One region of the Streptomyces sp. NPDC091287 genome, then DNA from elsewhere that is predicted to be linked to it. Evidence: riboswitches for the same ligand, from Rfam matches in the RefSeq annotation. Region 1 holds a riboswitch; each other region holds the start of a gene.

Region 1 (7,792 bases):
GGGACAGACCGCGCTGACCACACTGTTGAGGCGCCTTCCTGACCTGCGACTTGCGGGAGAACCTGGCGATTTGCGCTGGCGTGGCGGGCTCATCATGCGTGGACTGCGCACCCTCCCGGTCGAGTTCGAACCGGGTAGCCGATCCGAAAAAAGTGACACAGTGTCAACTCTGTGACTTTCACGTGATCTGCGCTGCATCGACTTGTGACACACGTTCGAGTCCCGCTAGGTTCACGGTTCGACGCGTCGGTCGCACCTTGCTCACGCGTCACTTGGGCGCCGAAGCGGGCACGTCAATCCGCTGCGCGGCGCTCAGGTCACTCGCTTGTCAGTCGCACGGAAGGCATACCCATGGGCTCCGCGAACGGCAGACACCGCCGCCCTCGTCAGGCACCCGCCATCATCGTCGCCGCAGGTGTGACGGGATCGGCCATCGCCATCCCGCTGCTCGGCGCCGGCGGCGCGCACGCGGCCGAGGCCACCACCTGGGACCGGGTCGCGGAGTGCGAGAGCGGCGGCATGTGGAGCGCCGATCTCGGCAACGGCTACTACGGCGGGCTCCAGTTCTCGCAGGAGACCTGGTCGGCGTACGGCGGCACGGCGTTCGCGCCCCGCGCCGACCTCGCCAGCCGCTCGCAGCAGATCTCGGTGGCCGAGAAGGTCCTGGACGACCAGGGTTCGAAGGCGTGGCCCAGCTGTGCGGTGATCTCCGGCCTCGCGGTGGACGGCAGTCTGCCGGGCGTCGACCCGGGCACCTCGCCGTCCGCGGACCCCTCCGCCGACCCGTCCGCCGATCCCTCGGCGGACCCCTCGGCCGACCCGACCTCCACCCCGACCGACGAAGCGGACGCAACCGGCGAACCGGGTGAATCCGGCAAGGGTGAGAAGGGTGATGAGGCGGACAAGGGTGGTACGGGTGACGCGGAGAAGGGGAGCGAGGCTCCCGACTCCTCGGTGACGCCCTCCGCCCCGCCCGCCTCCGACGCCCCCGACGCCTCGGACCCCTCCACCGCCCCCGACGCCTCGACGGGTGAGGGCGGCCAGGGAGGCAAGCACCGGGGCACCCCCGCGCCCGAGGAGGCCGACGCGGGCCGGCAGGACGGCCCCCGTGAGTCCGGTCGGCACGCCTCGCGCGGCGAAGGCGACGCGCGGGACGGTGGCGCGGCGACCGCCGGCGGCTACACGGTGCGGCCCGGGGACAACCTCTGGGCGATCGCCGACGCCCAGGAGATCCCCGGCGGTTGGACCGGCCTGTACGAGACGAACAAGGGCCTCCTGGGCTCCGACCCGGACCTGATCCTGCCCGGCCAGAACCTGGACCTGGGCCTGGACCGTGGCGCGGGCGAGGGCGCGGACCGGGGTGCGGGCAAGAGCGCGGACCCGGCCGCGCCGGAGGGTGCCGAGACGCCCGCCGGGGCGCCCGCCACCAACTGATCGAATTCGGGAAAACACCCCGAAAATCGAGGCAGTTAAGAGACCTATGTCCACTTTTGCGTAAGTGAGACATGGGTCTCTTTGCTTCAACTGGCGCGTCTCGTCCGGCTGGTCCGGGCGAATCGCCCCCCACCTGCGGAAACACCCCGCCGACCAAGGTGAGTTCGGGTTGATTGCCCCCTATGTCCATCTTTGAATGTCGGGGTTGCCTGTGTTTACGGTCGGAACCGCTCGCACCGCGGGCCCCGTCGACCGTCACGCCGAATCCTGCCGTCGGTCGAAGGGAACAGACGCGTAAGCGCCGTAGGCAGGAGCGGGGGACCCAGGTAAGCCGCCGGGTCCGGACGCCTCGTCGAACCGACGAGGACGTACGGGGCCGGCTAGGGGTGAAGTCGCGAGCAGCACCGCGCGACCGGGCAACTCATCAGCCCGAACCCGACAGCTCACCTCGTAGGCGTCGGTGAGGAGATTCGTTCCATGCTGCTGAACAGCAAGGGCAAGCACCGCCGCCCGTCCAAGGCCACCCGTATCGCCACCCTCGCGGGTGTCACCGGTGCCGCCATCGCCGTCCCGCTGATGGGCGCGACCAACGCTTCCGCCGCCTCCGTCGAGACCTGGGACGCCGTCGCCCAGTGCGAGTCCGGCGGCAACTGGTCCATCAACACCGGCAACGGCTACTACGGCGGACTGCAGTTCTCGCAGTCCAGCTGGGCCGCCGCCGGCGGTACGCAGTACGCCTCCCGTGCCGACCTGGCCTCCAAGGACCAGCAGATCGCCGCCGCCGAGAAGCTCCTCGACCTCCAGGGCCCGGGCGCCTGGGCCTGCGCCGGCGCCGGCGGCCTCACCAACGACGGTGTGGACCCGGGCGTGAACACCGGCTCGGGCTCCGGCGAGAGCAAGCCCGAGCAGGCGCAGCCCGAGCGTCAGGCCGAGCAGCCCACCACGCGCTCCGAGCAGCGCGAGGCCCCCAAGGCCGAGAGCAAGAAGACCGTCACCACCCCGACCGGCGAGAAGGTCCAGAAGGGCGACGGCGAGTACAAGGTCAAGGCCGGCGACACCCTGAGCACCATCGCCGAGGCGGAGGGCGTCAAGGGCGGCTGGAGCAAGCTCTTCAAGCTCAACGACGACATCGTCAAGGACGCGGACCTGATCTTCCCGGGTCAGCAGCTCCACCTGAAGTAACCGCCGTCTCTCCTCCCCGGAGGAGAAGCGTCCGGCGGCACTTCTCCTCGCACGGCTTCCCGGCCCGGCGCGCTCATCCCCCCAGCGCGCCGGGCCGGGTTCTTCGTGAGCGGCGGGCGCCGATGGCCCGCATGCGTTCACCTCTTGTTATTACCACTCAGTAGATTTCTAGAGTTTTGTCCCGTGATGCAGGTCCTTGGGTCCTTTTTCGTCCCAGGAGGCGGGCGGTCGGCCGACCGGAGCGGCCGGGCCCGATAGGCTCGTGCCGCAAGGCCACAGTGACCCTGCACAACCAATGTCAGATCCCAGAAGGAGATGCCTCGTGCCGTCCATCGACGTCGTCGTAGCCAGGGAAATCCTCGACTCCCGGGGCAACCCCACGGTCGAGGTCGAGGTTGGCCTCGACGACGGCAGCACGGGCCGTGCTGCTGTTCCGTCCGGTGCCTCCACCGGTGCGTTCGAGGCCATCGAGCTTCGCGACGGTGACCCCAACCGCTACATGGGCAAGGGCGTCGAGAAGGCCGTCCTCGCCGTCATCGAGCAGATCGGCCCGGAGCTCGTCGGGTACGACGCCACCGAGCAGCGCCTCATCGACCAGGCGATGTTCGACCTCGACGCCACCGAGAACAAGGCCTCGCTCGGCGCGAACGCCATCCTCGGCGTCTCGCTGGCCGTCGCGCACGCCGCCTCCGAGGCGTCCGACCTGCCGCTCTTCCGCTACCTCGGCGGCCCGAACGCGCACCTGCTGCCCGTTCCGATGATGAACATCCTGAACGGCGGCTCGCACGCCGACTCCAACGTGGACGTCCAGGAGTTCATGATCGCCCCGATCGGCGCGGAGTCCTTCTCCGAGGCCCTGCGCTGGGGCGCGGAGGTCTACCACACGCTGAAGAAGGTCCTCAAGACCAAGGGCCTGTCCACCGGACTCGGCGACGAGGGCGGCTTCGCCCCGAACCTGGAGTCCAACCGCGCCGCCCTGGACCTCATCGTCGAGGCCATCAAGGAGGCCGGTTACGTCCCGGGCCGCGACATCGCGCTCGCGCTCGACGTCGCCGCGTCCGAGTTCTACAAGGACGGCGTCTACGAGTTCGAGGGCAAGTCCCGCTCGGCCGCCGAGATGACCGAGTACTACGAGGAGCTCGTCTCCGCGTACCCGCTGGTCTCCATCGAGGACCCGCTGTACGAGGACGACTGGGCCGGCTGGAAGGTCATCACCGACCGCATCGGCGCCAAGGTGCAGATCGTCGGCGACGACCTCTTCGTCACCAACCCCGAGCGTCTGGCCCGCGGCATCGAGGAGGGCTCCGCCAACGCCCTGCTCGTGAAGGTCAACCAGATCGGTTCGCTGACCGAGACCCTGGACGCCGTCGAGCTGGCCCAGCGCAACGGCTTCAAGTGCATGATGTCGCACCGCTCCGGCGAGACCGAGGACGTCACCATCGCCGACCTCGCCGTCGCCGTGAACTGCGGCCAGATCAAGACCGGCGCCCCGGCCCGCTCGGACCGCGTCGCCAAGTACAACCAGCTGCTGCGCATCGAGGAGATCCTCGACGACGCCGCGGTGTACGCGGGCCGTTCCGCCTTCCCGCGCTTCAAGGGCTGACCCGTAGCGTCAAGACGGTAGCCTCCGCCCGTCCCCGCACCCGGTCCCGTACCGTGTGCGGGGACGGACGTGTGTGATGGGGAGGCGGGAGACATGGCCGGGAAGGATCGCGACCGGTTCTCCACCGCGACCAGACTGCGGCTGCTCGGCGAGCAGACCGCGGCCCGCGTGTACCGATCCCAGAACCGCCGGCAGGCCCGCCGCTCCCGGCTCACCGGCCGGGCCGCGTTCCTGGCGCTGGTGGTCTGCTCCCTGGTGGTGGCGCTCGCCTACCCGATGCGGCAGTACGTCTCCCAGCGCGACGAGATCGCCGAGCAGGAGCGGCTCTCGCAGCAGGCGGAGCGGCGCACCGAGGAGCTGCGGGACGAGAAGGCGCGGCTCCAGGACGACGCCTACATCATGCGGCTGGCCCGCCAGCACCTCCACTACGTCCTCCCCGGGGAGACCGGCTACACCGTGGCCGACCCCGACGCGGCCCGGGACCGCCGCGGCGAGTCGGGCGCGAGCGACCGGCCGTGGCACTCGAACCTCTGGGACGGCGTGGACAGCGCCGACCGTAACGACGACCGCGACTGACACCGACCCCGTACGTCCCTCCGTACGTCCACCTCTACGAGCTTCCGAGCAGAACCAAGGCAGGCATGGAAACGCCCCCTCCGCAGACCGAGTCCACCAAGCCCACCGACGCGGACATCGCCGCGTTCGAGCAGCAGCTCGGCCGCCCGCCGCGCGGTCTGCGCGCCATCGCGCACCGCTGCCCGTGCGGCAACCCGGACGTGGTGGAGACCCAGCCCCGTCTGGAGGACGGCACGCCGTTCCCCACGACGTACTACCTGACCTGCCCCCGGGCGGCCTCGGCGATCGGCACGCTGGAGGCCAACGGGGTCATGAAGGAGATGACGGCCCGTCTGGAGACCGATCCTGAGCTGGCCGACGCCTACCGGGCCGCGCACGAGGACTACATCACCCGTCGCGACGCCATCGAGGTCCTGGAGGGCTTCCCGAGCGCGGGCGGCATGCCGGACCGGGTGAAGTGCCTGCACGTCCTGGTCGGCCACTCGCTGGCCGCCGGCCCCGGGGTGAACCCGCTGGGCGACGAGGCCATCGCGATGCTGCCCGAGTGGTGGGCCAAGGGCCCCTGCGTCACGCCCTGCGACGGGGCCGCCGAGGGGCGGGACGCATGACCCGGGTTGCCGCCGTCGACTGCGGTACGAACTCCATCCGGCTCCTCGTCGCCGACGTGGACCCCGCCACCGGCTCCTTCACCGAGCTGGACCGGCGCATGACGATCGTCCGCCTCGGCCAGGGCGTGGACAGGACCGGCCGGCTCGCCCCCGAGGCGCTGGAGCGGACGTTCGCCGCCTGCCGCGAGTACGCGGCGGCCATCGAGGAGCTGGGTGCGACACGGATCCGCTTCGTCGCCACCTCCGCCTCCCGCGACGCCGAGAACAGCGCCGACTTCGTGGCCGGGGTCCGGGACATCCTCGGCGTCGAGCCCGAGGTGATCACCGGCGACCAGGAGGCGCAGCTCTCCTTCGACGGGGCCACCAAGGAGCTGGCGGGCAGCGACCACCTGGAGAAGCCGTATCTGGTCGTCGACATCGGCGGCGGCTCCACGGAGTTCGTCCTCGGTTCGGACCGGGTGGAGGCGGCCCGGTCCGTGGACATCGGCTGCGTACGGATGACGGAGCGTCATCTGGTCGTGGACGGGACCGTCATGGACCCGCCCAGCCACGAGCGGGCCGCGGCGATCCGCGCGGACGTCGACGCCGCGCTCGACCTCGCCGAGCAGACCGTGGAGCTCAAGGGGGCCGGCACCCTCGTCGGTCTGGCGGGCACCGTCACGACGGTCGCCGGAATCGCGCTGGAACTGCCGGAGTACGACTCCGGGGCCATCCACCACTCACGGGTCACCCGCGGCCAGGTCCGCGCGATCACCGAGCACCTGCTCCGCTCCACCCACGAGGAGCGCGCCGCGATCCCCGTGATGCACCCGGGCCGGGTCGACGTGATCGGCGCGGGGGCGCTCGTCCTGCTCGCCGTGATGGAGCGGACGGGAGCCCACGAGGTCGTCGTCAGCGAGCACGACATCCTCGACGGCATCGCCTGGAGCGCCGCGTAGCCGGGCGGGCAGCCTTCCGGCTGCCCGCTCAATCGCACCGTCACCTGCACCGTTGAGCCCCGTCCCGGGCCCCTCCGGGCCGTCCGGGGACCCCTCCGAAGACACGCCGCGGGAAACTTCGTGAACTTCTTCACAAGGAATTGGGCCCTGTTGGTCGCAGTTGGGGCCCGTCAGGCCGGAACCGGTCGCCCCGGAGGGCGTGCGGAGGTGTCGCGCACGCGTTCCGGGAGCATTGCGTCCGCATGAAGGGGAGGGGTGGTCCACCCGCCCCGAAGGGTCAAGGGCCAGCTCACAAGCGGTGAACAACGTTTCCCGCGGTGCCGTGGTTCCCTTTCGTGCCCATGACCTGGGTCACGTGGGCGGCGAAGTGTAGCAGAGGGTCGTCCAATCCTTGTGAAGGGGCTCACGAGCACCCCCCCAGGTCGGGGTGGATACTCGATGGCATGAGCACCACGGAGCGTCCCAGGATCCTCGTTGTAGGCGGTGGGTACGTAGGCCTGTACGCAGCTCGTCGCATTCTGAAGAAGATGCGATACGGAGAGGCGACCGTCACGGTCGTCGACCCGCGGTCGTACATGACGTACCAGCCCTTCCTCCCCGAAGCTGCTGCAGGCAGCATCTCGCCTCGGCATGTCGTCGTCCCGCTGCGACGCGTGCTGCCCAAGGCTGAGGTTCTCACCGGTCGTGTCACGACCATCGATCAGGACCGCAAGGTCGCCACGGTCGCGCCGCTCGTCGGCGAGGCCTACGAGCTGCCCTTCGACTACCTGGTCATCGCGATGGGCGCGGTCTCCCGTACCTTCCCGATCCCCGGCCTCGCCGAGCAGGGCATCGGCATGAAGGGCGTCGAGGAGGCCATCGGCCTGCGCAACCACGTCCTGGAGCAGCTGGACAAGGCTGACTCCACGACCGACGAGGACGTCCGCCGCAAGGCGCTGACGTTCGTCTTCGTGGGCGGCGGCTTCGCCGGCGCGGAGACCATCGGCGAGGTCGAGGACATGGCCCGCGACGCGGCGAAGTACTACACCAACGTGAAGCGCGAGGACATGCGCTTCATCCTCGTCGACGCCGCCGACAAGATCCTTCCCGAGGTCGGCCCGAAGCTGGGCACCTACGGCAAGGAGCACCTGGAGAGCCGCGGCGTGGAGATCTACCTCTCCACCTCGATGGACTCCTGCGTCGACGGCCACGTGGTGCTGAAGAACGGCCTGGAGGTCGACTCCAGCACCATCGTGTGGACCGCCGGCGTGAAGCCGAACCCGGCGCTGGCGCGCTTCGGTCTGCCGCTCGGCCCCCGCGGCCACGTGGACACCTCGGAGAAGCTCCAGGTGCAGGGCACCGACTACATCTGGGCCGCGGGCGACAACGCCCAGGTGCCGGACATGGTCGGCCGCCGCGCCGGCAACCCGAACGCCTGGTGCCCGCCCAACGCCCAGCACGCGCTGCGTCAG
Region 2 (7,792 bases), on a different contig from region 1:
GCGGATGGTCGCGCCCCGGAAGGCGTAGATCGACTGGTCCGCGTCGCCCACCACGCACAGCTCGGCGGGTGCGTCGGCCTCCCCGGCCGGGCCGACCAGCTCCCGCACCAGCGTGTACTGGGCGTGGTTGGTGTCCTGGTACTCGTCGACGAGGACGTGGCGGAAGCGGCGGCGGTAGTGCTCGGCGACGTCCGGGAAGGCCTGGAGCAGGTGGACCGTCGTCATGATGATGTCGTCGAAGTCCAGGGCGTTGGCCTCGCGCAGGCGGGCCTGATAGAGCGCGTACGCCTGGGCGAGGGTCTTTTCGAAGCCGTCCGCGGCCTGTCCCGCGAAGGTCTCCTCGTCGATGAGCTCGTTCTTGAGGTTGGAGACCTTGGCGGTGAAGGACTTCGGCGGAAACTGCTTCGGGTCCAGGTCGAGGTCGCGGCAGACCAGGGCCATCAGTCGCTTGGAGTCGGCGGCGTCGTAGATCGAGAACGACGAGGTGAAGCCGAGCTTCTTCGACTCACGGCGCAGGATGCGGACGCACGCGCTGTGGAAGGTCATGACCCACATGGCGTTGGCGCGGGGCCCGACGAGCTGCTCGACGCGCTCCTTCATCTCGCCCGCGGCCTTGTTGGTGAAGGTGATCGCGAGGATCTGCCCGGGGTGCGTCCCGCGCTCGGCCAGCAGGTGGGCGATGCGGTGGGTGAGGACGCGGGTCTTGCCGGAGCCGGCCCCGGCGACGATGAGCAGCGGGGACCCGGCGTGCACGACGGCGGCGCGCTGCTCGGTGTTCAGCCCGTCGAGCAGGGCGGCGGAGTCGATCGCCGGGCGCGGGTGCCCGTCCCGGTAATACCCGTCCCGGGGCGGCGGGGGCGCGTCGTAGACGCCCTCGAAGAGTTCCTCCGGCACCGCTTCGGGCGCGTGGTCCTCGGGGGGCGGCGGGGGGCCGTCCTCCGCGGGCTGGAGGCCGGTCAGGAAACTGTCGTCAAAGAGGCTGCTCATCGCCTCCCGAGTCTAGGCGGCCGGACTGACAAGGTTCCGCCGAAGGCGGGAAGCGGGCTCCGCTACCCGCCGCCGACACGCCCGTACCGGGTACGCACGGAGACCGGACGCCGACGTTCCGTGAAGGAGTGCCCGGTCGGAGGGGGTGCGGACCCCCCGATCCGGAAAGGTCACGAAAATGTATCGGGCATATCGCTCATCGTCCTTCCCAGCGGCGGGGCCGGTTGGCTAGCGTGCTCGGTCAGGTGGCCCGTACCCTCCCTGAGGCGAACCACGCCTGACGGGCACCTCTGCCGAATCCGTCCTGCCGCCCTGACAGTTCGGAACCGGGGACCCACACGCAACACCGGGGTGAATCGGTCCGTGCCCTCGCATCCGGACCGTAGGACAACCTTCCGTTCCGTCCGAACCCGACAGCTAACCCGGTAGGCGGTCCACGGAAGGAGATGCCGGTCTTGGCATCGCATCGCAAGCCGCGCACGAAGGTGCGCACCACCACCCCCGCCGTCGGGCTGACGACGGCCGCGCTGGCGTCTGTGACGCTGCTCTCCACGCAGAGCGCCACGGCCGCGCCCGCGGAGCCGAAGCCCGCCATCGAGGAAGTGCAGAAGAAGGTCGACGCCCTGTACCGGCAGGCGGGCACCGCGACCCAGGAGTACAACCGGGCCAAGGCCGCCTCCGCGTCCCAGCAGACGAAGGTCGACACGCTGCTCTCCGACGTGGCGAAGCGGGCCGAGAAGATCAACGAGGCGCGCCGGGCGCTGGGCTCGTACGCGGCGGCCCAGTACCGCAACGGGGGCATCGCGCCCGCAGCGACGTTCTTCCTGGCGGACAACCCGCAGGGGTACTTCGACCAGAGCCGGCTGATGGACCGGGCGACGGAGCGGCAGCAGAAGGCCGTCGACGAGGTCCGTACGCAGCAGGCCTCGGCGGCGAAGAAGCGCGCGGAGGCGGTGAAGAGCCTGGAGACCCTCACCGAGACGCAGGCCACGCTCGCCTCCAGCAAGAAGGACGTGCAGACCAAGCTCACCGAGGCCCGGGGGCTGCTGTCGAGGCTGACCGCCGAGGAGAAGGCGCGGCTGGCGGAGCTGGAGCGCAAGAAGGAGGCCGAGGCGAAGGAGAAGGCGGCGAAGCTGGCCGCCCGGCAGGCCGCCGAGGCGAAGGAGAAGGCCGAGGCCGAGGAGAAGGCCCGCGAGGAGGCGGCGAAGGAGTCCGGCGGCGGTTCGGACACGGGCTCCGGTTCCGGTACGGGAACGGATCCGGGCTCCGGCACCGGCACCGGCACCGGTACGGACAGCGGTTACGCCGCCAAGGCGGAGAAGGTCCTGGCCTTCGCCCGCGCCCAGATCGGGAAGCCGTACGTGTGGGGCGCGTCGGGCCCCTCCAGTTACGACTGCTCGGGGCTGACGCAGGCGGCGTGGCGGGAGGCGGGCGTGACCCTGCCCCGGACGACCTGGGACCAGGTGGAGGTCGGGACGCGGGTCGCCACGTCCGATCTGCTCCCCGGGGACCTGGTCTTCTTCTACGACGACATCAGCCACGTCGGCATCTACAAGGGCGACGGGATAATGATCCACGCCCCGAAGCCGGGTGCGAACGTGCGCGAGGAGTCGATCTACTACATGCCGATCTACGGAAGCGTGCGCCCCGCGTAGGGCAGGCGCCCAGCGCGGAGCGGGCGTCCCGCCCGGAGCGGGCACCCCGCCCGGAGCGTGTGCCCAGCCCGGAGCGGGCACCCCGCCCGGCGCGGGCGCGCCGCGCGGACTCAGGTCCAGACCGTGGCGATGAAGATGTTGGCGACCGTCAGTCCGCCGACCGCGGCGAACGCGCCCTTGTCCACCATCTCGTCGTCCCGCTTGACGTAGACGAGGGCGAGGATCACGACCAGCAGCGCGAGCTTGATGCCGATCTTGACGTTGTTCACGGTCTGGTCGTCGGCCTGGTTGAGTCCGACCAAGGCGATGCCGGTGACGAGCATGGTCAGCGCGCCGTGCAGCATGGCGGGGATGAAGCGCGCGGTGCCCGCCCCCATGGCCTTCATCTGCGTCAGGAAGCCGCCCAGCAGGGAGGCGATGCCGATGATGTGCAGGGCGACGAAGACATTGATGAGTACGTCCATGGCTCCGGAGCCTAGCCAGGGCCAAGGATTTTCCTTTCAGTGAGGCAGACCTTCCTTGTGCGCTTCCTCCGGCATTGACCGCATTGCCCTGATGTGTGGGCATAACGGTGATCAACTACGACCGATGAAACGTCACATCAGGGCAATAGCGGTCATGGCGACTCTTTTCCCGGCACCGGGATTAGCGTCCTTCACGGACCCGCCGGTATCCCCCGACGGGCACCCGACAGGAAGGATGCCGCCCCCGTGGCAGCGCACCGCAGGTCAGCTCACCGAAAACCCAAGCAGCGCCCGCTCACCGGCTCTGCTGCCCGCACCGCCGCCACCCTGGCACTCGCCGGGGCCGCCACCGCGGGATCGGTCACCGGGGCGGGCGCGGCCCCCACCGAGCCGGCCCCCACCGCCGCGCAGGTCAAGGCGAAGGTCGACCGGCTGTACCACGACGCCGAGGTCGCCACCGAGAAGTACAACGGGGCGAAGGAGAAGGCGGCCAACGCCACCCGCGCCGTCGACGCCCTGGCCGACGTGGCCGCGCGTCGCACCGCCCGCCTCAACACCGCCCGGCACGCCCTCGGTTCGCTGGCCACCGCGCAGTACCGCAGCGGCACCCTGGACCCGGCCCTGCAACTGGCGCTCTCCTCCGACCCCGACGCCTATCTGCAACGCGCCTCCTACCTCGACCGGGCGGGCGACCGGCAGAGCGGCCTCCTGCGCGGCATCCGGCGCCAGGTCTCCCAGATCACCCGCGTCAAGGCACGCGCCGACCAGGAGACCGAACGCCTCGCCGCCCGCCGCGCCGAACTGCGCGAACACCGCACCGCGATCCGCACCAAGCTGGCCGACGCCCGCAGGCTGCTGGACACCCTGACCGCCGACGAGCGCGCCGCCCACGAGCGCTCCGCCGACGCCCGGGGCGCCGGCGGCCCGGCCCACGCCGACCGCTCGACCGTCCGCAGCGGTCCGGTCGCGGCCCCCGGCTCCCGCGCCGCCCAGGCCATCGATTTCGCGTACGGCGCGATCGGCAAGCCGTACGTCTGGGGCGCGACGGGCCCGAACGGCTTCGACTGCTCGGGCCTGACCCAGGCGGCCTGGAAGGCGGCGGGCGTGAGCCTGCCGCGCACCACCTACACCCAGATCAACGCCGGAGCCCGGGTCCCCCGCTCCGAACTGGCCCCCGGTGACCTGGTGTTCTTCTACTCCGGGATCAGCCATGTCGGCCTCTACATCGGCGGCGGCCAGATGATCCACGCCCCGCGCCCCGGAGCGCCGGTCCGCATCGCACCCGTCGATCAGATGCCTTTCGCCGGAGCGACCCGGGTGGCATAGTCCGCCGCGCCGGTCCCGATCTCCCGCCGAAGGAACTCCCGTATGACGTCGATGGCGAACGCCGTCCAGGACTACGCCCGGGCGCTCGCGCTGCGCTCCCCGGACCACTACCGGGTGGGCCCGTTCACCGTCCGGCACAACCCGGGCTGGGAACTGAAGTACGCCAACTACGCCATCCCCGACCGGGACGCGGAACCCACGGCGGACGAGGTGGCGGCCCTGGTCGACGCGTTCGGGAAACACGAACGGCTTCCCCGCCTGGAGTTCCTGCCCGCCTGGGCCCCGGCCGTGGAACCGGCCCTGCTGGCCGCCGGTTTCACCGTGGAGAACCGCGCCCCGCTGCTCGCCTGCGGCCGCGAGGACCTCCGGCCGCCGAGGCCGGTCGACGGTCTCCGCATCGGCACACCGGTCACCGAGGCGGAGTTCACCGAGGCCGCCCGCGTCCAGCACCACGGCTTCGGCGGCGAGGGCGAGCCCGAGCCGGGAATGACCGACTGGCTGCGCGCGGCGGCCGCCGGCGACGGGGTCGCCGCACTGGCCGTCCTCGACGGAGCGCCGGCCGGGGCCGGCGGCTGCTCGGCCGCGATCGACGGCCTGAGCGAGCTGGCCGGGCTCGCCGTCGCCGCCCGCCACCGCCGCCGGGGCGTGGGCGCCGCGCTCTCCACGTGGCTGACGGAACGGGCCTTCGACCGGGGCTGCCGGGCGGTCTGGCTGGAGCCGGGCGACCCCGGCGTCGAGCGGGTCTACGCGGGCATCGGCTACCGCAGGATCGGCGAGAAGGTCAACATCTCGCTGGAGCCGAAGCCGGGGCCGGAGACCGCCTGAGGGCTGCCCCGGCTCACTGAGGGCTGCCCCGGCTCAGACCAGCCGTCGAGCCGTCGCCCACCGGGTCAGCTCGTGCCGGTTGGAGAGCTGGAGCTTCCTGAGGACCGCCGAGACGTGCGACTCGACCGTCTTCACCGAGATGAACAACTGCTTGGCGATCTCCTTGTACGCGTAGCCGCGGGCGATCAGCCGCAGCACCTCGCGCTCGCGCTGGGTGAGGCGGTCCAGGTCCTCGTCGACCGGCGGCGCGTCCGTGGAGGCGAAGGCGTCCAGGACGAAGCCGGCCAGACGCGGCGAGAAGACCGCGTCGCCCTCCTGGACCCGGAACACCGAGTTCACCAGGTCGGTGCCGGTGATCGTCTTGGTGACATAGCCGCGCGCACCGCCCCGGATGACGCCGATGACGTCCTCGGCGGCGTCCGAGACGGACAGCGCGAGGAAGCGGACCGGGTTCTCGGCCGTGCCCATCATGGGGGCGCAGCGGCGGAGCACCTCGACGCCGCCGCCGCCCGGGAGGTGGACGTCGAGGAGGACGACCTCGGGGCGGGTCGCCGTGATGACGGTGACCGCCTGGTCGACGTCGGCGGCCTCGCCGACCACCTCGACGCCGGTCTCCTCGGTGCGGCCGATCTCGGCCTGCACCCCGGTGCGGAACATCCGGTGGTCGTCGACGAGCACGACCCGTACCCGTCGCTCCGGGCCCCCGGTGGCTTCGGTGTTCTCGGTCATTCGCTCGCCCTCTCCATCTCCAGCTCGACCTCGGTGCCCCCGCCGGGCACCGAACGCAGCCGGGCTCTGCCGCCGTTGCGCTGCATCCGGCCGATGATTGATTCTCGTACGCCCATCCTGTCCCCGGGAACCTCGTCGAGGTCGAACCCCGGACCCCGGTCCCGTACGGAGACGAAGACCGTGCGGCCCTCGACCTCCGCGAAGACCTGGACGGCGCCGCCCTCGCCACCGTACTTGGCGGCGTTGACCATCGCCTCGCGCGCGGCCTGCATCTGCGCGGTCAGCTTGTCGTCGAGGGGGCAGTCGCCGACCACGACGACCTCCAGCGGGACGCCGTGCTTGTCCTCGACCTCGGCGGCGGCCCGTTTGACCGCCTCCGCCAGGGTCTCCGGCTCGTCGTCCTCGTCCTTGCCGGTGCCCTCGGGGTTGTAGAGCCAGTTGCGCAGCTCGCGCTCCTGGGCGCGGGCGAGGCGTCTGACCTCGCCGCCGTCGTCGGCGTTGCGCTGGATCAGGGTGAGGGTGTGCAGCACGGAGTCGTGGACGTGGGCGGCGACCTCGGCCCGCTCCTGGGCGCGGATGCGCATCAGGCGCTCCTCGGAGAGGTCCTGTGTCATCCGCACCAGGTAGGGGCCGGCGAGCAGGGCGATGCCGGTGAGTACGGCGATGGCCGCGGTGAGCACGTTGCCGAGCTGGGCGGCCGAGCCGCGCACCACCATGAACACGGCGAGGCCGAGGCCGACGAGGGCCACTCCGGCGAGGCCGCGGGCCAGGTGCAGCAGCTTGCGGTTGCGACCGGTCTCCATCCAGCGGGCGCGGCGGGCGTTGTCCGCCTGCCGCCAGACCAGGACGGAGCCCGCGCCGATCAGGAGGGTGGGCCAGATGTAGCGGTCGGCCTCGCTGCCCATGTCGACGTTGACGACGAACGCGACGGCCCCGATGGTCAGGGCGACCAGCGCGAAGACCTGGCCCCTGTCCGGTTTACGGAGCTTGCGGCGGCCGTCCGCCGACGTCTCGAACACGGAGCGCGGGGCGTCGACGCCGCCGACGCCGAGCGGCACGACGATCCAGAACACCGCGTAGAGCACCGCGCCGAGGCCGTCGGTGAAGAACAGCCCGAGGAAGAGGAACCGCACCCAGGCGACGGGCAGCCCGAGGTGTCCGGCGAGCCCGCGCGCGACGCCGCCGAGCAGCCGGCCGTCGGCGCTGCGGTAGAGCTTGCGCGGTGCGGGCTCCTCCGGGTCGGCGGCGAGGGAGCTGGCGGCTCGGGCGGTGGCGGCTGGCATACCCCGATCGTCACACGCGCGGACGCGGGGCGGCATCAGGGTCGGCCCCCGAAGTGACCCTGATGCTGTCCCCAGCGCACGCCTGATGACAGCTCCCCTCCCCGCGCCGCCCGGCGCGTGCGCCCCGGCCCTTCAGGGGCGTACGCGGGCAATATCAGGGACCGTCCAGGGTCGGCGCGGGTCCCGGCGGGCGGTCCGGACCGTCACCATGGAGGCATGACCGCTCCCTCGGACGCCGCTCCCGGCGTCGCGCCCCCCGAAGCGCCGAAGCCGACGCTGCGGCGCACCCCGCGACAGAAGGTCGTCGCCGGGGTGTGCGGCGGACTCGGCCGGTACTGCGACGTGGATCCGGTGATCTTCCGGATCGTGCTCGGTGTGCTGTCGGCGACCGGAGGCATCGGTCTGATCTTCTACGGCTTCGCGTGGCTGCTGCTGCCCGCGGACGGCGACGACGAGAACGAGGCGCGCAAACTGCTGTCGGGGCGGGTCGACGGGGCGTCCCTGGTGGCGCTGCTGCTGGCGC
Region 3 (7,792 bases), on a different contig from region 1:
GTCCAGCTTGTGCCAGCCCTCCCAGGTCGTGTAGCGGACGCCGCGGTCCTCCAGGAAGGCCTCGACGGCCTCCGGAGCGGGCGTGGCCGGCTCCGGCAGCCGGCCGGCCGCCCGGTCCTCCAGGACGCAGGCGACCGTCTCGTTCGCGTCGCCCTTGGTGTGTCCGATCAGACCGATCGGACCGCGCTTGATCCAGCCCGTGACGTAGACCGAGGCCATGTGCTCGTCGCCGGCGATGACGCGTCCCGCCTCGTGCGGCACGGTGCCGGAGGCCACGTCGAAGGGGAGCTTGGGCAGCTCCTCCGAGTAGTAGCCGACGGCACGGTAGACGCTCTGCATGTCCCAGTCCGTGAACCGACCGGTGCCCCGGACGTTGCCGGTGCCGTCCAGCTCGGTGCGCTCGGTGCGCAGCGCCACGACCTTGCCGTCCTCGCCGAGGATCTCGACCGGGGACTCGAAGAAGTGCAGGAACAGCTTGTGCGGGCGGTCGCCGGCATCGCGGATCGCCCAGTTCTCCAGGGTCTGCGCGACCATGTTGGCCTGCTTGTTCTCCCGGCGGGTCGCGATGGAGCCCTCGTCGTACTCGATGTCCTCGGGGTTGACGATGACCTCGATGTTCGGGGAGTGGTCCAGCTCCCGCAGCTCCATCGGGCTGAACTTGGCCTGCGCGGGTCCACGCCGCCCGAACACGTGCACCTCCAGCGCCTTGTTCTCCTTGAGGCCCTGGTACACGTTGTCCGGGATCTCGGTGGGCAGCAGCTCGTCCGCCGTCTTGGCCAGGACCCGGGCCACGTCCAGGGCCACGTTCCCGACGCCGAGCACGGCGACCTTCTCCGCGGTGAGCGGCCAGGTGCGCGGGACCTCGGGGTGCCCGTCGTACCAGGAGACGAACTCGGCCGCGCCGTAGGAGCCGTTCAGCTGGATGCCGGGGACGTCGAGCGCCCGGTCGGCCTCGGCACCGGTGGAGAAGATCACCGCGTCGTAGAACGACCGCAGGTCGTCCAGGCCGATGTCGTGCGGGTAGCTGACGTTTCCGAAGAGCCGGATCTGGGGCTTGTCCAGCACCTGGTGCAGGGCCTTGACGATGCCCTTGATCCGCGGGTGGTCGGGGGCCACGCCGTAACGGATGAGGCCGAAGGGCGCGGGCATGCGCTCGAAGAGGTCGATGGAGACCCCCGGGTCCTGGCAGACCTCGGATTTGAGCAGCGCGTCCGCAGCGTAGATACCGGCGGGGCCGGCTCCGACAATGGCGACGCGGACGGGGCGTGTCATGGCGTGGTGATCCTTCGGGGCGGGCGAACGCGGGCAGGTACAGCGTACGTCGGAGGTAAGGGTCGGCTTACTAGTCTCCACCGCACACCGTAAGCGATCGCCCCGCGGGCCCTTCGGCCGGCCCTGCCTAGAGTGTCCGATTAGCCCGTTTTCCCGTGCCGGTATGGGCGATTTGTTTCTTTTAGGCATCCTGCTCGATAAGGGGCTTATTGAGGCTGTTGGGGCATTTGCTTGACCTCATTCTCGCCATCGTCGTGAAGGAGTGGTGAGCGTCACGTCCGAGAGGGCGGACGTAGAAGTGGAAGCATCGGTTCCCTTCTGTGCGAAGAAAGTTGACGACGTGACGGGGTGACCCGATCCGGCAATTCCGCTTTTCGATCTTGCGTGGAAAAGGGAATCCGGAATGCGGGGCTTGTTCTGTTCGACGTTTCTCGCCTACGGTCACCGTCAATCCGGATGGAACGCCGAATCCTGCCGCCGTCCGGGAATCCGAAACCCACTCACGCACGGCAGGAGCGGGGGACCCAGGTAAGTCGCCGATCCGTAACCGGAACGGCTTGGGGTGAAGTCGCACGAGCGTGCGGCCAGACATCTCCTGTCTGAACCCGACAGCTCACCTCGCAGGCGCCGGAGAGGAAATCCCCCATGCCCGCACAGGGTAAGCACCGTCGTTCCCAGTCCACCTCGCTGCGCCGCGGCCTTGCAGCCGTGACCACGGGTGGAGCCGTCCTCGCCCTCCCGGTGATCGGCGCCACCACTGCCTTCGCGGCCCCCGCGCCCGCCGCCGCGCCGCAGCAGGCCGTGGCGCCCGCCTCGGTGGCCCAGGCGAATTCCGCCGTGCAGGCCGCGCCCGCCCAGCATTCCGTGGCGGCCGGTGAAACGCTTTCCAAGATCGCCCGCGAATATTCCGTCAGCGGCGGCTGGGAGAAGCTGTACGAAGGCAACCGGAAGATCGTCGGAGACAATCCCGATCTTATTCACCCCGGTATCAAGCTGACCCTCGGAACCAAGACCGAGGCCCCTTCGGGCGGCAAGGCGGACAAGGCCGCCGAGGCTTCCCCGTCCGCCGCGCGCGGTGCCGAGGCGGACCGTGCCGACCGCTCGGAGCGGGTCAACGCCGCTCCCGTGGCAAAGACCGCTCCGGCCGCCGAGAAGGCCGTCACGTACACGAACGACCTCGACGGCTGGATCAAGGAGTCGCTGGCGGTCATGGCCGAGCAGGGCATCCCCGGTACCTACGAGGGCATCCACCGCAACATCATCCGCGAGTCCTCGGGCAACCCGGCCGCGATCAACAACTGGGACTCCAACGCGGTCAAGGGCACCCCGTCCAAGGGGCTGCTCCAGGTCATCGACCCGACCTTCCAGGCCTACCACGTGCCCGGCACCTCGACCGACAGCTATGACCCGGTCGCCAACATCACGGCCGCGTGCAACTACGCCGCGGACCGGTACGGCTCGATCGACAACGTCTTCGGCGCCTACTGATCCTCCGCGCCCGAGCCCGAGGGGCCCCGGACCTCATGGTCCGGGGCCCCTCGGGCGTGCCGGGAAGTTACCCCCAAGTTTCTAGTGACTTACCACGCGATCGACAGTAGAACCTGTTGCACTCTGTCGAGAGTGAGGGATGTCACATGAGCGACACTACCATGCAGGATGGCGGGACCAAGGGTGTCTCGCGTCGAAGATTCATCGCTGGAACAGGTTCTCTTCTGGGCGCTGCGGCGATCGCCGGGCACACCGCACCGGCGTGGGCGGGCGTCCGGGCGGCAGCAGCGCCGATCGGCTCCGGGGCCCGTGTGCCGGTGCTGGTCGTCGGCACCGGATACGGCGGCTCCGTGGCCGCCCTCCGGCTCGCCCAGGCCGGCGTCGACGTCCATATGGTCGAGATGGGCATGGCCTGGGACACGCCGGGCGCGGACGGCAAGATCTTCGCCAACACCACCAGGCCCGACGACCGCTCCTTCTGGCTGCGGACCCGGACCAAGCAGCCGCTGAGCAACTTCCTCGGCTTCCCCATCGACAGACACGTCAACCGCTACACCGGCATCCTGGACGCCGAGGAGTTCGCCGGCATCACGGTCTACCAGGGCCGCGGTGTAGGCGGCGGGTCCCTGGTCAACGGCGGTATGGCCGTCACCCCGCGCCGGGAGAACTTCGGCGCGATCCTCCCCACGGTGAGCGCCGAGGAGATGTACAGCACCTACTACCCGCGCGCCAACAGCGGACTGGGCGTCACCACCATCGACCCCGCCTGGTTCGACAGCGTCGACTGCTATCAGTACGCCCGTGTCGGCCGGAAACACGCCCAGCGCTCCGGCTTCCCGTTCCTCTTCGTTCCCGCCGTCTACGACTGGGACTACATGAAGCAGGAGGCGGCCGGGACCGTCCCCAGGTCGGCCCTGGACGCCGAGATCCTCTACGGCAACAACTACGGCAAGAAGTCGCTCCAGAAGACCTACATCGACCGGATCAGGGCCACCGGCCGGGTCACCATCTCCCCGCTCCACAAGGTCACCACGGTCACCCCGGCCCCGGGCGGCGGCTACACGGTGCTCATCGACCAGCTGGACACCGTCGGCCGGACGACCGCCACCAAGACCATCACGGCGGACAAGGTCTTCTTCGCCGCGGGCAGCGTGGGCACCAGCAAGCTGCTCGTCGGCCTCAAGGCCACCGGCGCGCTGCCCCTCCTCAACAACGAGGTCGGCAAGGGCTGGGGCGACAACGGCAACGTCATGTGCGGCCGGGCCAACCACCTCTGGGACCCGACGGGGAAGGTGCAGTCGTCCATCCCCACCGGCGGCATCGACAACTGGGACGCCGGCGGAGCGTTCGCCGAAGTGGCGCCGCTGCCCACCGGGATCGAGACGTGGGCCTCGTTCTACCTCTCCATCACCAAGAACCCGAACCGGGCGCAGTTCACCTGGAACGCGGCGGCGGGGAAGGCCGAACTGAACTGGCAGACGGCGTGGAAGCAGCCGTCCATCGACGCCGCGAAGACCATCTTCGACAAGATCAACCAGAAGGAGGGGACGATCTACCGCACGGACCTCTTCGGCGTTCACAAGATCTGGGGCGACCACCTCACCTACCACCCGCTGGGCGGCGCGGTCCTGGACAAGGCCACCGACAACTACGGCCGGCTGCACGGCTACACGGGCCTGTACGTCATCGACGGCGCGCTGATCCCCGGCAACACCAGCGTGAACCCGTTCGTCACCATCACCGCGCTCGCCGAGCGCAACATCGAACGGATCATCGCGACCGACCTGTAGGCGCCCCGGAGGACGCGGGAACCGACGAAGAGCCCGGGGCCGGGAGTGCCAACCCGGCGGCCCCGGACTCCGTCAGGAGGCGCCCGCCCTCACCCGTGACCGGGCAGAACGCACACCGCGTCGATCCCCAGCACATGGTTGAGCCGCCCGAACGCCAGCCACGAGCCGATGCTCATCGTCAGTTCCACGATCTCCGCCTGGCTGTAGTGCGCGGTCATCCGCTTCCAGAAGGCGTCGTCCAGGCCGTGGTGGTCGAGCGTGTACCGCTCGGCGTACTCCGCCGCCAACCGGGTGCGCTCGTCGAAGGCGTCGGTCGTACGCCACTCGGTCACCGCCCCGGCGAACTCCTCCTCGACCTTCGCCCCGTCCCGCTCGGTCCGCCAGTCCAGGCAGAACAGGCACCCGTTGATCTGCGCCACCCGCAGCCTGGCCGCCTCGAACTCCCGCAGCCCCAGTGTCGTGTGCTCGTACACGGACATCGAGAAGGTGGCGGCGGCCATGCCGATGCCGGGGACCATCTCCCCCCACACATAACCGATGGGCTCCTGGCCCTCCGGAACATCGATGATCATGCCGGTCTCCTTCCCAGCCTGCCGACCGCAGGCCGCAGCGGAACGTCCAGTGCGTCGTACAGGCCCGGCTCCGCGTCCACCAGCCAGTCGATGGCGGAGACGAGCCGCCCGACCGCGGTGGCGTTCCCGCCCGCCGACCGGTTCTCGTCCTCGTCGGAGGCCTCGACCGTCACCTCGATACGGGGGCGGCCCTCGATCACCACCCGGTGCGCGCCCACCCCGTCGGGCGGGGACGGCCAGTCCGGGGCGCACGAGGGATGGATCCGGGTGATGTGCTCGATGACGATGCGCGGCACGCCGTCCACGACGCCCTGCACCTCGAAGCGCACCGCCCCCTGCGTGCCCGCCGCGAACTCGCCCATCGTGCGGGTGCGTACCGCTCTCTCCAGCGCCCGACGGTCCAGGGTCTCGCGGATCTCGTCCAGCTCGACGTCCAGCGCCCGCGCCATGAGCCGTATCTGACCGCCCCACACCATCGTCGGAACGCTCTCCGCCAGCATCAGCGGCTGGTAGTCCATCGGGTGCCCCATGCCGATCAGATGGCGCACCGACTCCTCCTGCTCGTACGTGGAGTAGTCGAAGATCTCCTGGCAGCGGATGACGTCCACCTCGGTACCGAGGCCGCTGACCAGCAGGGGCAGGACGTCATTGCCCCAGCCGGGGTCGACTCCGGAGACGAAGAGCGAACCGCCCCCCTCGGCGATGGCGGCCAGGACCGGGTCCCGCAGCTCCGGCGGGGCGTTGCGCTGATCGTAGAGCGGATAGAGGGAGGGCGTGACGACCACCGCGCCGGCCCGGATCGCCCGGCCGATGTCGGCGAGGGCGTCGTCGGGACGGATGTCGCCGGACGCCGCGTAGACCACCGCCCGGGGGCGGGCGGCAAGGACGGCGGCGATGTCGTCGGTGGCCGCGACCCCGAGCGTGCGCCCGACCCCGCCGAGCTCGCCCGCGTCGCGGCCGACCTTGGCGGGATCGTGCACGAGGACGGCGGTGAGTGTCAGTGCCGGATGGGCCTCGACGGCGCGGACCGCCGCGCGGCCGACGTTGCCGGTACCCCAGACAACCGTGGGAATCATGCGCGGAGGGTAGCCCCGGGGCCCTGCACTTCCCAGAGCCGTGCGGGACCCAATCCGTCGGGTGGAAAGGCGGTTTCCCGAGAACGGGTGTTCCCGGGCCGGAGACGATCCACCGGCCCGGGAACGCGACAGCGGTTACCGCTTGGCCCGTGCGCCGTTCGGGGCGCCGGAGACCGTGAACTGCGAACCGGGCTCGATGAGTACGTGGCCGTCACGCGAGTCGGTGATCGTCACGTTTGTGAGCGTCGCGTTGCCGCGCGCGCCGCCCATCGCGAGGATGCCGGATCCGTTGTTGGACTTGTCGATCCGGACGTTCTCGATCTTGACGTCCTGCATCAGGCCGCCGCCCGTCTTGAACTGGATGCCGTCATAGGTGGAGTCGATGATGTCCGTGTCGCGGATCGTGACTCCGGGGATCGGCAGATTCTGCGGGAAGAGGGTGATCGCGCCGAACTCCTGGTCCTCGTTCCAGAAGGCTCCGCCGGTGCGGTACAGGCCGTTGTTGGCGATCAGCGTCTGCCCGGAGAAGGGCAGCGGGTCGTGGTCGGTCGCCAGCATGATGGCCGGGTAGTTCATCGTGTCGGAGATCAGGTTGTTCTCGATCTTGTTGCCGTAACCCCCGTAGATCGCGATGCCGTTGGCACGCCACGGGAGCTGGATGGTGTTGTTGCGGAAGCTGTTGTCGTGGCCGATGTCGACGGACTGGTCCTTGACGTACTTGCTGGACCAGACCGCCAGCGCGTCGTCGCCGGTGTTGCGGAACGACGAGTTGTAGACCGTGGAGTTGCGGGTGCCGTTGGCGAAGTTGATGCCGTCCGCGTACGTGTTGCGGATCCGCATCCCGGTGAACTCGACGCCGTCACCCGGGTTCCACAGCTCCGGGATGTTGGTGAAGTCGCGACCGGCCCAGACGCCCACGTTGGCGTGCTCGATCCAGACGTTGCTGATCTTCGTGTCCTTGCCGAACCGGCCGTTCAGCGCGACGCCGCCCTCGTGGTTGCCGTCGCCGCCGCGGATGGTGCCGGAGCCGAAGATGGCGATGTCGGAGATTTGCGTGTTCTCGTCGATGTCGAAACCGAAGTTGCCCTCGTGCGGGTGGTTGATGCCGCCCGCCTCGTGCGGCGGGGTGAGGGTGTAGAGCTGGGAGTGCCACATGCCCGCGCCCCGGATCGTCACATCACGGATACCGACCTGGTTGAACTGACCCCGGTCGAGCGGGTCGTCGGTGAGGATCTTCTGCTCCTGACGCCACTGGCCGGCCGGGATCCACACGCAGTCGATCTGACCGGTCTGGTTCGCCGTCACCGCGCGCTGGATCGCGGCCGTGTCGTCGATCCCGTCGTTCGCCACCGCGCCGTACGTCGTGATGGACACACAGCCCGAGGGCTGGGAGGAGGGCGCCGCCACCTGCTCCAGGTCGATCAGGTCGATGATGTAGAAGGAGGCGTTGTCGCTCGCGTCGCGCTGGAGCCGGAACTTCGTGCCCGCCGGATAGGTCTGCGTGAGCAGGGCGTGCGACTCGTCGAACAGCCGCCGTGCGTCGCCGCCGGGGGTGTTGGTGAGTCCTTCGGGGCTGTCGGTGTTCCCGTACAGC
Region 4 (7,792 bases), on a different contig from region 1:
CGGATCGTCTTCCTCGGGAGCCCGGTCGACGACATCGCCGCGAGCGACCTCATCGCCCAGTTCATGTATCTGGAGCACGCCGATCCGGACCGGCCCCTGTCGCTCTACATCAACTCCCCCGGCGGCACGTTCCAGGCGATGGCGGCGGTCTACGACACGATGCGGTTCCTGACCTGCGAGGTGGAGACCTTCTGTCTGGGGCAGGCGGGCTCCTACGCGGCGGCCCTGCTGGCGGCCGGGGCGAAGGGGCGCCGACATGCGCTGCCCGGCGCGCGGGTAGTCATTCAGCAGCCCGCCATGGAGGAACCGATGCGGGGCCAGCCGTCCGACCTGGAGATCCACGCGCGCGAACTGGTGCGCACCCGCGAGATGTTCGCGGCCATGCTGGTCCGGGACACGGGCCGGACCGCGGAGCAGATCACCGCCGACATCGAGCGCGACACCATCCTCGACGCCAAGGCCGCCCTCGCCTACGGGCTGGTCGACCACGTCATGGAGAACCGCTGACTCTCCCGGCCGCCGTACGACGCGAGGTGAAACGCCGATGGAGCCACCCCAGTTCCCGCCCCTGCCCGCGCTGACCCGGGCCGAGGGCGAGTTCGTCGACTGCTATCTGGCCGTGCTCGACCAGGTGGGCCGGATCAACCCGGCCCGTGGCAGCGACACCTACAGCGCGCTGCGGGCCGCCCAGGCCCTGGCCTCCCGGGCGGCCGCGCTGCGCGACGCCCTGGCCCTGATGCACGAGCGCGGCGAGTCGCGGATCCACGCCGCCACCCTGGCGCGGGCCCTGCGCGTCCTGGACGGGGAGCGCCGGGCGGGCCGGGTCGCGGTGCCGCCGCCCGTGAACTGACCGGCCCCGCGCACGGGAAGCGCGCTACGGGAGCGGGCCGGTCGGTCCCGCGCACGACACGCCCGGTCGGGGGACCGATTCGTCTCGCTCGTTCGGCGTAGGCGATCACCCGCCCGAGCGACGGCTCAACTTGCGTTCGATGCGCGGTCCGTACTCGAAATGCCCCCTTTCGTCGCTGGTACGAGGGTGTGCGCCCGGCTCGCGGGCGAGCGCGAATCCGACCTGTCCACCCGAATGGATCAGTGGTGAGGAGACTCACAAACCGCTGTTTCAGCTCGGAATTCCGGCATCGAGTGAGTCAAGATCCCTGGGACGACAAGCCCCCGCCACCGCGGCGGGGCGGTCCGGGCGGACGCCGAGTCCTGCCGCCGCCCGGATGACTGGTCGACAGGAGTGGATCGGCAGGAGTGGAGGACCCGAGCACAACGGGCCGCCCGGGAGACCGGGAAGCCCTCGGGGTGAAGCCGCGACAGCGGCCGGGCAACTTCGCCAGCCCGAACCCGACAGGTCATCCTTCACAGGCGGCTGACGAAGGGTTGCGCATGTCTGCGCAGGTTCATGTCCCGTCTCTGTTCGCCCGGGTCGGTACGGCCTCGGTACTCACCCTGGCTGTGACGTCCACGATGCTGGCGCCCGGTCTGGTGAACGATGCCGAGGCCGCCACCCACTCGACGAAGGCCCTGAAGGTCGCCGCGTCGAAGAAGGGGGCTCCCTACAAGTACGGAGCGGCCGGTCCCAGCCGCTTCGACTGTTCGGGGCTGACGGTCTATTCGTTCAAGAAGGCCGGCAAGAAGCTTCCCCGCACGGCACAGCAGCAGTACAACAAGACCCGCCACATCGGGAAGTCGCAGCGCAAACGCGGCGACCTCGTCTTCTTCCATTCGGGTCGCAGCGTCTACCACGTGGGCATCTACGCCGGGGCCGGGAAGATCTGGCACTCCCCCAAATCGGGGGACGTGGTGAGACTGGCCAAAATCTGGTCCAAGAGCGTCTGGTACGGACGGGTCCGCTGACCCACCGACCGGACGCTCTTTCCGTGCGGGCGGCCCGGCCCGGCCCCTCCTCGGGGCCGCCCGCATACCGCCCGCGCCCTCAGCGCAGCAGGGGGCCGGTGACCAGCGCCAGTCCCAGACCGGTGAGCGCCACACCGCTGCCGCCCTCGATGGCGCGGGCGGTACGCGGGCGGCGCAGCCACCGGCCCAGCCGGTCCACGAGCAGGGCGACGGCCGGGAACCAGATCAGCGCCAGCGCCACCACCAGGGCCGCGAGCAGCAGGGTCCTGGGCAGCGGCGGCTGACCGTGGGGCACGAACTGCGGGAGCAGGCTGAGGAAGAGGACCGGGGCCTTCGGGTTGAGCGCGTTGGTCAGGAACCCCTGACGCAGCGCGCGTCCGAACTCCCCGGTCACGGGCCGCCCCGGCTCGTCCTCCCGCGTACCGGAGGGTGAGCCGGAGCTGTCCTGCGAGGGCCGGCGGCGGATCGCGTACAGCGCGCTGATCCCGAGGTAGAGCACGTACGCGCCGCCGAGCAGCTGGACGGTACGGAAGAGCACCGGCATGGTCACCAGCACCGCGGCGAGTCCGGCGACCGCGAGCGCGGTGTGCACCAGCAGCCCTCCGGCGACGCCGAACGCGGTGGCCAGGCCCGCGATGCGCGAGGCCAGGGCGTTGCGTACGACGACGGTGAAGTCGGCGCCGGGCAGTGCGACCATTCCGGCGGCGACCCCGGTGAAGGCGATCAGTTGTGCGTCCATGGGTCCACCTTGGACCGGCGGAGCCTTTAGCATGTATTTGCAATCTTCTGGGTCTGCCTAAAGGAACGCTTTCATGTACGACCCGACACGGCTCGCGGCACTCGTGGCGGTCGCGGAGGCCGGATCGATCACCCGGGCCGCCGCCCGCCTCGGCTACACCGCACCCGCGCTCTCCCAGCAGCTGGCCAAACTGGAGCGGGAGGCCGGGGCGGCACTGCTCGTGCGCCACCACCGCGGGGCGCGGCTGACGGCGGCGGGCGAGCTGCTGGCGGGCCGGGCCCGGCGAGTCCTGGACGAGCTGGACCAGGCGCGGCACGAGCTGGCTCAGCTGGCCGGGCTCTCGGGCGGCAGGCTGCGGGTGGGGACGTTCACGACGGCCGGGATCCATCTGCTGCCGCCGGTCCTGAGCGCGTTCCGGCGGGCCCATCCGGAGGTCGAGCTGGCCGTCGCCGAATACGAACCGCCGGGCGGCATCGCCGCAGTGGTCGCGGGCGAGGTGGATCTCGCCCTGACCCACGCCTACGAACCGGCGGCGGCCGAGCCCCCGTCGGCGGGCGTTCTCGTCGAACCCCTGCTGGTCGAGGAGCTGGTGCTGGTCGCCTCGGTGGGCCACCGGCTCTCCGAGGGCACCGGGCGGCTGCCGGTCGGCGAGCTGGCGGGGCGGCCGCTGATCAGCAGCGCGCCCACCCATCCGCCCCGGCGCGGGGTCGAGAACGCGCTCGCCGAGGCCGGGGCGACACCGGCGGTGGTCTGCGAGTCGCCCGGGTACGCGCTGGTGTGCGCGCTGGTCAGCGCGGGGCTCGGGGTGGCGGTGGTGCCGGAGATGGTCGCCTCAATGTCCTCGGCCCCGCTGTCGGTCCGGCGGCTGGAGCCCGCCTCGTTCCGCCGGACCATCTCGGTCGTGCACCGGGGCGACCGGTCGACCGCGGCGGCGGCGACGCTGCTCGCGCTGCTGCGCAGCGGCTTCGGCCGTGGGAGCACGGCCCCCGCGCGATGAGCCTCACCGGGGTCAGCCCTGGATCGGGACGACCCAGGGGAGGGCGATCCAGACCGTCTTGCCGCCCTCGGCGGTCGGGGTCACCTGGAGCCGCCCGCCACGCTCCTTGGCCAGGGCCCGAATGATGACCATGCCCCGGCCGTTGTCCTGCCGGACGGCGGCGGGCAGCCGCTGGGGCCAGCGGGGGTGACTGTCCGTGACGCCGAGATACAGCTCCTCGTCGCGTTCGAGGCGCAGATCCACGGTGAAGGTGGGCGACTGGCCGAACGTGTGCTGGACGGCGTTGGTGGCCAGCTCCGAGATGATCAGCCGGATGGTGTCGGCGAACTCGGTGTCGTCGGGCAGCCCCCATTGGGCCAGGGTCCTGGCCACATGTCTGCGGGCCGACGAGACCGAGACCGGATCGGTCGGCAGCGTGACGGTTGCTTCCTGATGGTCTGCCATGGCGACGCCGTCCCTTTCCCGCCCTGGCCGACCGGCGGCCGGCCAGGATTGTGCTTCGCGCCAGATTGCCATTGATGCAGCTCCCTGTAACGACGTTCGGCCAAGATATGCATATATCTGTCGCTCGAAGCGGTGAATTCGGGACCCGTACGGCGTGGACGGGCGGCACACTGACCCCTCTGCGGGCCGGCCCCGGTGACGGACCGGCCCTTCCCGACAGCAGAAGGAGACCGGCATGCTGCACGGCCCCGTCGTCCGACGCCGCAAGCTCGGTGAGGAGCTGCGGAGTCTGCGCCACGCCTCCGGGCTGACCAGCCGGGACGCGGCGCGGCTGCTCGGCTGGCACCAGTCGAAGGTGAGCCGCATCGAGACGGGCGCGAGCGGGGTGACGCCCGCCGACGTGTCACGGCTGCTGGACGTCTACGCGGTGCGCGACACCCAGTTGCGTTGCCTGCTCGAAGTCCTCGCGGGGTCGGCGGGCGGCGGCGGTTCGGGCTGGTGGCATGCCTACCGCGGGCTGATCCCGCCGCAGTACCGGGACTTCATCAGCCTGGAGTCGCAGGCCAGCACGGTCCGGACGCTGGAGACCTCGGTGGTGCCGGGGCTGCTCCAGACCGCCGGATACGCACGTGCCGTGACCCGCGCCTCGCTGGACGGCTTACCGGACGGCCGGCTCGACTCGCTGGTCGAGGTCCGGCTGACCCGCCAGCGGGTGCTGCGCGCGAGTCCGCCGCTGCGCTTCACCGCCGTGCTGGACGAGGCGGTGCTCCGCCGCGAGGTGGGTGGGCCGCAGGTGATGAGGGACCAGCTGCAACATCTGATCCAGGTTGCCCAACTTCCGCATGTGCAACTGCAGTTGCTGCCGTTCTCGGTCGGCGGATACGTCGGCCTCACCGGACCTTTCGTTATTTTCTCTTTTCCGAACATTTCTGATCTGGATGTGGTCGTTCTTGACCACTTGACGAGTAGCCTCTACCTGGAGCGGAAAGAAGACCTCGACGCGTACAGCTCGGCCTTCCGTTCCTTGCAGGCACACGCGCTCTCACCAGAACGCTCGCTGGACCTCATCACCGAGATCAGACGCAGCTGAGGGGCCGCCATGTCAGACCGTCTCGCACTGTCCGCCGCAACACCGTCGTCCACCGCGCCGCCCACCCCGCGGTGGCGGCGCAGCAGCCGCTCGACCGGGATGAACAACTGCGTGGAGACCGCCCTGTTGGGCGGCGCACTCCTCGCCGTACGCGACTCCAAGGACGTGCGCCGGCCGCCGCTGCGCTTCTCCGCGGCGGCCTGGACCACCTTCGTGGACGGGCTCGGCCCGCACGGGGCCCGTCCACGGCGCTTCAACTGACCGGAGCGTCCACCTGCCGGGGAGCGGTGGCGAGGACCGTGGCCACCGCGGTCGTGATCTGCTCCTCGGTCAGGTCGGCGCGCGCGGTCAGCCGCAGCCGCGAGACGCCGTCCGGTACCGACGGTGGGCGGAAGCAGCCCACCGCCATCCCGGCCGCGCGGCAGTCGGCCGCCCAGCGCACGGCCGCGTCCGCCGAGGGCGCCCGGACGGAGACGACGGCCGCATCGGGCCGGACCGCCCTCAGCCCGGCCGCGGTGAGCCGGGTGAACAGCGCGGTGGCCACCTCACGGGCGCGGGCCGCACGTTCGGGCTCCCGGCGCAGCACCCCGAGGGCGCCGAGCGCGCCGCCGACCGCCGCCGGGGCGAGTCCGGTGTCGAAGATGAACGTTCGGGCCGTGTTGACCAGGTGGTCGATGACCCGGGCGGGCCCCAGGACCGCTCCGCCCTGGCTGCCCAGGGACTTGGACAGGGTGAGCGTGGCCACGACCCCGTCGCGGCCCGCCAGCCCGGCCGCGGTGAGCGCGCCGCGACCGCCCTCGCCCAGCACTCCGAGGCCGTGGGCGTCGTCGACCAGCAGGGCCGCGTTCGCGGAACGGCAGACCTCCGCCAGGGCGGGGAGCGGGGCGGCGTCGCCGTCGACGGAGAAGACCGAGTCGGTGACGGCGAGGGCCCGCCCGTCGTGTTCCCGCAGGGCCTTCTCGAACGCGTCGGGGTCTGCGTGGGGCACGACGGCGGTCCCGGCGCGGGAGAGCCGGCAGCCGTCCACGATCGAGGCGTGGTTGCCGGCGTCGGAGACGATGAGGGAGCCGCGCCCGGTCAGCGCGGTCAGCGCGGCGAGATTGGCCGCGTACCCGGAGGAGAGCACGAGGGCCGCCTCGAAACCGCAGAACGCGGCGAGCTCCCGTTCCAGCTGGGCGTGCAGGGCGGTGGAGCCGGTGACCAGCCGGGACCCCGTCGCCCCCGCCCCCCAGCGTTGGGCGGCGCCGGCGGCGGCGGCGGTGACCTCCGGGTGCCGGGTGAGGCCCAGATAGTCGTTGCTCGCGAGGTCCAGCAGCTCCGGCTCGGCGCCGCGCGGACGCAGGGTCCGTACGAGTCCGGCGGTGGCCCTGCTGCGGGCCTCGGCGTCGATCCAGTCGAACGGGGCGAAGGACATGGGGCGGTCCCTTGGGTAGGCGGGCCCTCGGCGGGCGGCTCCGCGCGGACGGTCCGGTGCGGACGGTCCCTTTGTAGGCAGCCAACAGACCCTAGCCGGGTGCGCAGCAGGTCAGGGTGTGGCAATACACACACCCTCGCCCGGGTCTCCTGTCTGGTTCCTCCTTGGCTGGAAGCGGTGCCGTACGTCAGGATCATCTTTCATGGACCTGCTGAACACGCTGGTGGACAAGGGGCTGCGGCGCGAACTGCCGACCCGCGAAGAAGCGCTCGCCGTACTGGCGACCTCCGACGACGAGCTGCTCGACGTGGTGGCGGCCGCCGGGAAGGTGCGCCGTCAGTGGTTCGGGCGGCGCGTCAAGCTCAACTATCTGGTCAACCTGAAGTCGGGGCTCTGCCCCGAGGACTGCTCCTACTGCTCGCAGCGGCTCGGTTCGAAGGCCGGGATCCTCAAGTACACCTGGCTGAAGCCGGACGAGGCGTCCAAGGCCGCCGCCGCCGGAGTGGCGGGCGGCGCCAAGCGGGTCTGCCTGGTCGCGAGCGGGCGCGGCCCGACGGACCGGGACGTCGACCGGGTCTCGAAGACCATCGAGGCGATCAAGGAGGAGAACGAGGGCATCGAGGTCTGCGCCTGCCTCGGCCTCCTCTCCGACGGACAGGCCGACCGGCTGCGTTCGGCGGGCGCCGACGCGTACAACCACAACCTCAACACGTCCGAGGAGACGTACGGGGCGATCACCACCACCCACACGTACGCGGACCGGGTGGAGACCGTGCAACAGGCCCAGGCCGCCGGGCTCTCGGCGTGTTCCGGGCTGATCGCCGGGATGGGCGAGAGCGACAAGGACCTGGTCGACGTCGTGTTCGCACTGCGGGACCTGGACCCGGACTCGGTGCCGGTGAACTTCCTGATCCCGTTCGAGGGAACGCCGCTCGCCAAGGAGTGGAACCTCACCCCGCAGCGCTGCCTGCGCATTCTGGCGATGGTCCGCTTCGTCTGCCCCGACGTCGAGGTCCGGCTCGCCGGGGGCCGTGAGGTGCACCTGCGCTCGATGCAGCCGCTGGCGCTCCACCTGGTCAACTCCATCTTCCTGGGCGACTACCTGACGAGTGAGGGCCAGGCCGGCCAGACCGACCTGGACATGATCGCGGACGCCGGTTTCGAGGTGGAGGGCGCGGGCACGACGACGCTTCCGCGCCACCGGGCCGACGCCCTGAGCGGCGGCTGCGGGACGCGGGACGCCAC

What was found. Region 1 has a riboswitch for cyclic di-AMP ahead of ACIQRW_RS16255 (transglycosylase family protein). Riboswitches for the same ligand answer to the same signal wherever they lie in the genome.
Region 2: another riboswitch for cyclic di-AMP. It lies ahead of ACIQRW_RS34975 (NlpC/P60 family protein); the one in region 1 lies ahead of ACIQRW_RS16255 (transglycosylase family protein).
Region 3: another riboswitch for cyclic di-AMP. It lies ahead of ACIQRW_RS31205 (transglycosylase SLT domain-containing protein); the one in region 1 lies ahead of ACIQRW_RS16255 (transglycosylase family protein).
Region 4: another riboswitch for cyclic di-AMP. It lies ahead of ACIQRW_RS30215 (C40 family peptidase); the one in region 1 lies ahead of ACIQRW_RS16255 (transglycosylase family protein).

The regions. Positions count from the first base shown of each region.
Region 1 covers NZ_JBIVUV010000008.1:283,904-291,695, forward strand. Annotated here, with positions in the region: gene ACIQRW_RS16245 (cytochrome P450) at 1-175, shown strand, start outside; gene ACIQRW_RS16250 (transglycosylase family protein) at 352-1,434, shown strand; cyclic di-AMP (ydaO/yuaA leader) riboswitch at 1,775-1,906, shown strand; gene ACIQRW_RS16255 (transglycosylase family protein) at 1,912-2,616, shown strand; gene eno (phosphopyruvate hydratase) at 2,912-4,219, shown strand; gene ACIQRW_RS16265 (septum formation initiator family protein) at 4,313-4,795, shown strand; gene ACIQRW_RS16270 (DUF501 domain-containing protein) at 4,861-5,403, shown strand; gene ACIQRW_RS16275 (exopolyphosphatase) at 5,400-6,341, shown strand; gene ACIQRW_RS16280 (NAD(P)/FAD-dependent oxidoreductase) at 6,785-7,792, shown strand, end outside.
Region 2 covers NZ_JBIVUV010000027.1:58,411-66,202, forward strand. Annotated here, with positions in the region: gene pcrA (DNA helicase PcrA) at 1-987, opposite strand, end outside; cyclic di-AMP (ydaO/yuaA leader) riboswitch at 1,269-1,435, shown strand; gene ACIQRW_RS34975 (NlpC/P60 family protein) at 1,434-2,642, shown strand; gene ACIQRW_RS34980 (hypothetical protein) at 2,753-3,106, opposite strand; gene ACIQRW_RS34985 (NlpC/P60 family protein) at 3,353-4,432, shown strand; gene ACIQRW_RS34990 (GNAT family N-acetyltransferase) at 4,475-5,257, shown strand; gene ACIQRW_RS34995 (response regulator transcription factor) at 5,291-5,986, opposite strand; gene ACIQRW_RS35000 (PspC domain-containing protein) at 5,983-7,269, opposite strand; gene ACIQRW_RS35005 (PspC domain-containing protein) at 7,486-7,792, shown strand, end outside.
Region 3 covers NZ_JBIVUV010000021.1:123,183-130,974, forward strand. Annotated here, with positions in the region: gene ACIQRW_RS31200 (FAD-dependent oxidoreductase) at 1-1,272, opposite strand, end outside; cyclic di-AMP (ydaO/yuaA leader) riboswitch at 1,725-1,912, shown strand; gene ACIQRW_RS31205 (transglycosylase SLT domain-containing protein) at 1,918-2,760, shown strand; gene ACIQRW_RS31210 (GMC oxidoreductase) at 2,907-4,550, shown strand; gene ACIQRW_RS31215 (carboxymuconolactone decarboxylase family protein) at 4,640-5,122, opposite strand; gene ACIQRW_RS31220 (dihydrodipicolinate reductase) at 5,119-6,198, opposite strand; gene ACIQRW_RS31225 (CARDB domain-containing protein) at 6,334-7,792, opposite strand, start outside.
Region 4 covers NZ_JBIVUV010000020.1:88,343-96,134, reverse strand. Annotated here, with positions in the region: gene ACIQRW_RS30225 (ATP-dependent Clp protease proteolytic subunit) at 1-507, shown strand, start outside; gene ACIQRW_RS30220 (hypothetical protein) at 545-850, shown strand; cyclic di-AMP (ydaO/yuaA leader) riboswitch at 1,204-1,389, shown strand; gene ACIQRW_RS30215 (C40 family peptidase) at 1,393-1,863, shown strand; gene ACIQRW_RS30210 (LysE family translocator) at 1,943-2,602, opposite strand; gene ACIQRW_RS30205 (LysR family transcriptional regulator) at 2,676-3,599, shown strand; gene ACIQRW_RS30200 (ATP-binding protein) at 3,612-4,043, opposite strand; gene ACIQRW_RS30195 (helix-turn-helix domain-containing protein) at 4,279-5,133, shown strand; gene ACIQRW_RS30190 (DUF397 domain-containing protein) at 5,143-5,394, shown strand; gene ACIQRW_RS30185 (8-amino-7-oxononanoate synthase) at 5,387-6,547, opposite strand; gene bioB (biotin synthase BioB) at 6,750-7,792, shown strand, end outside.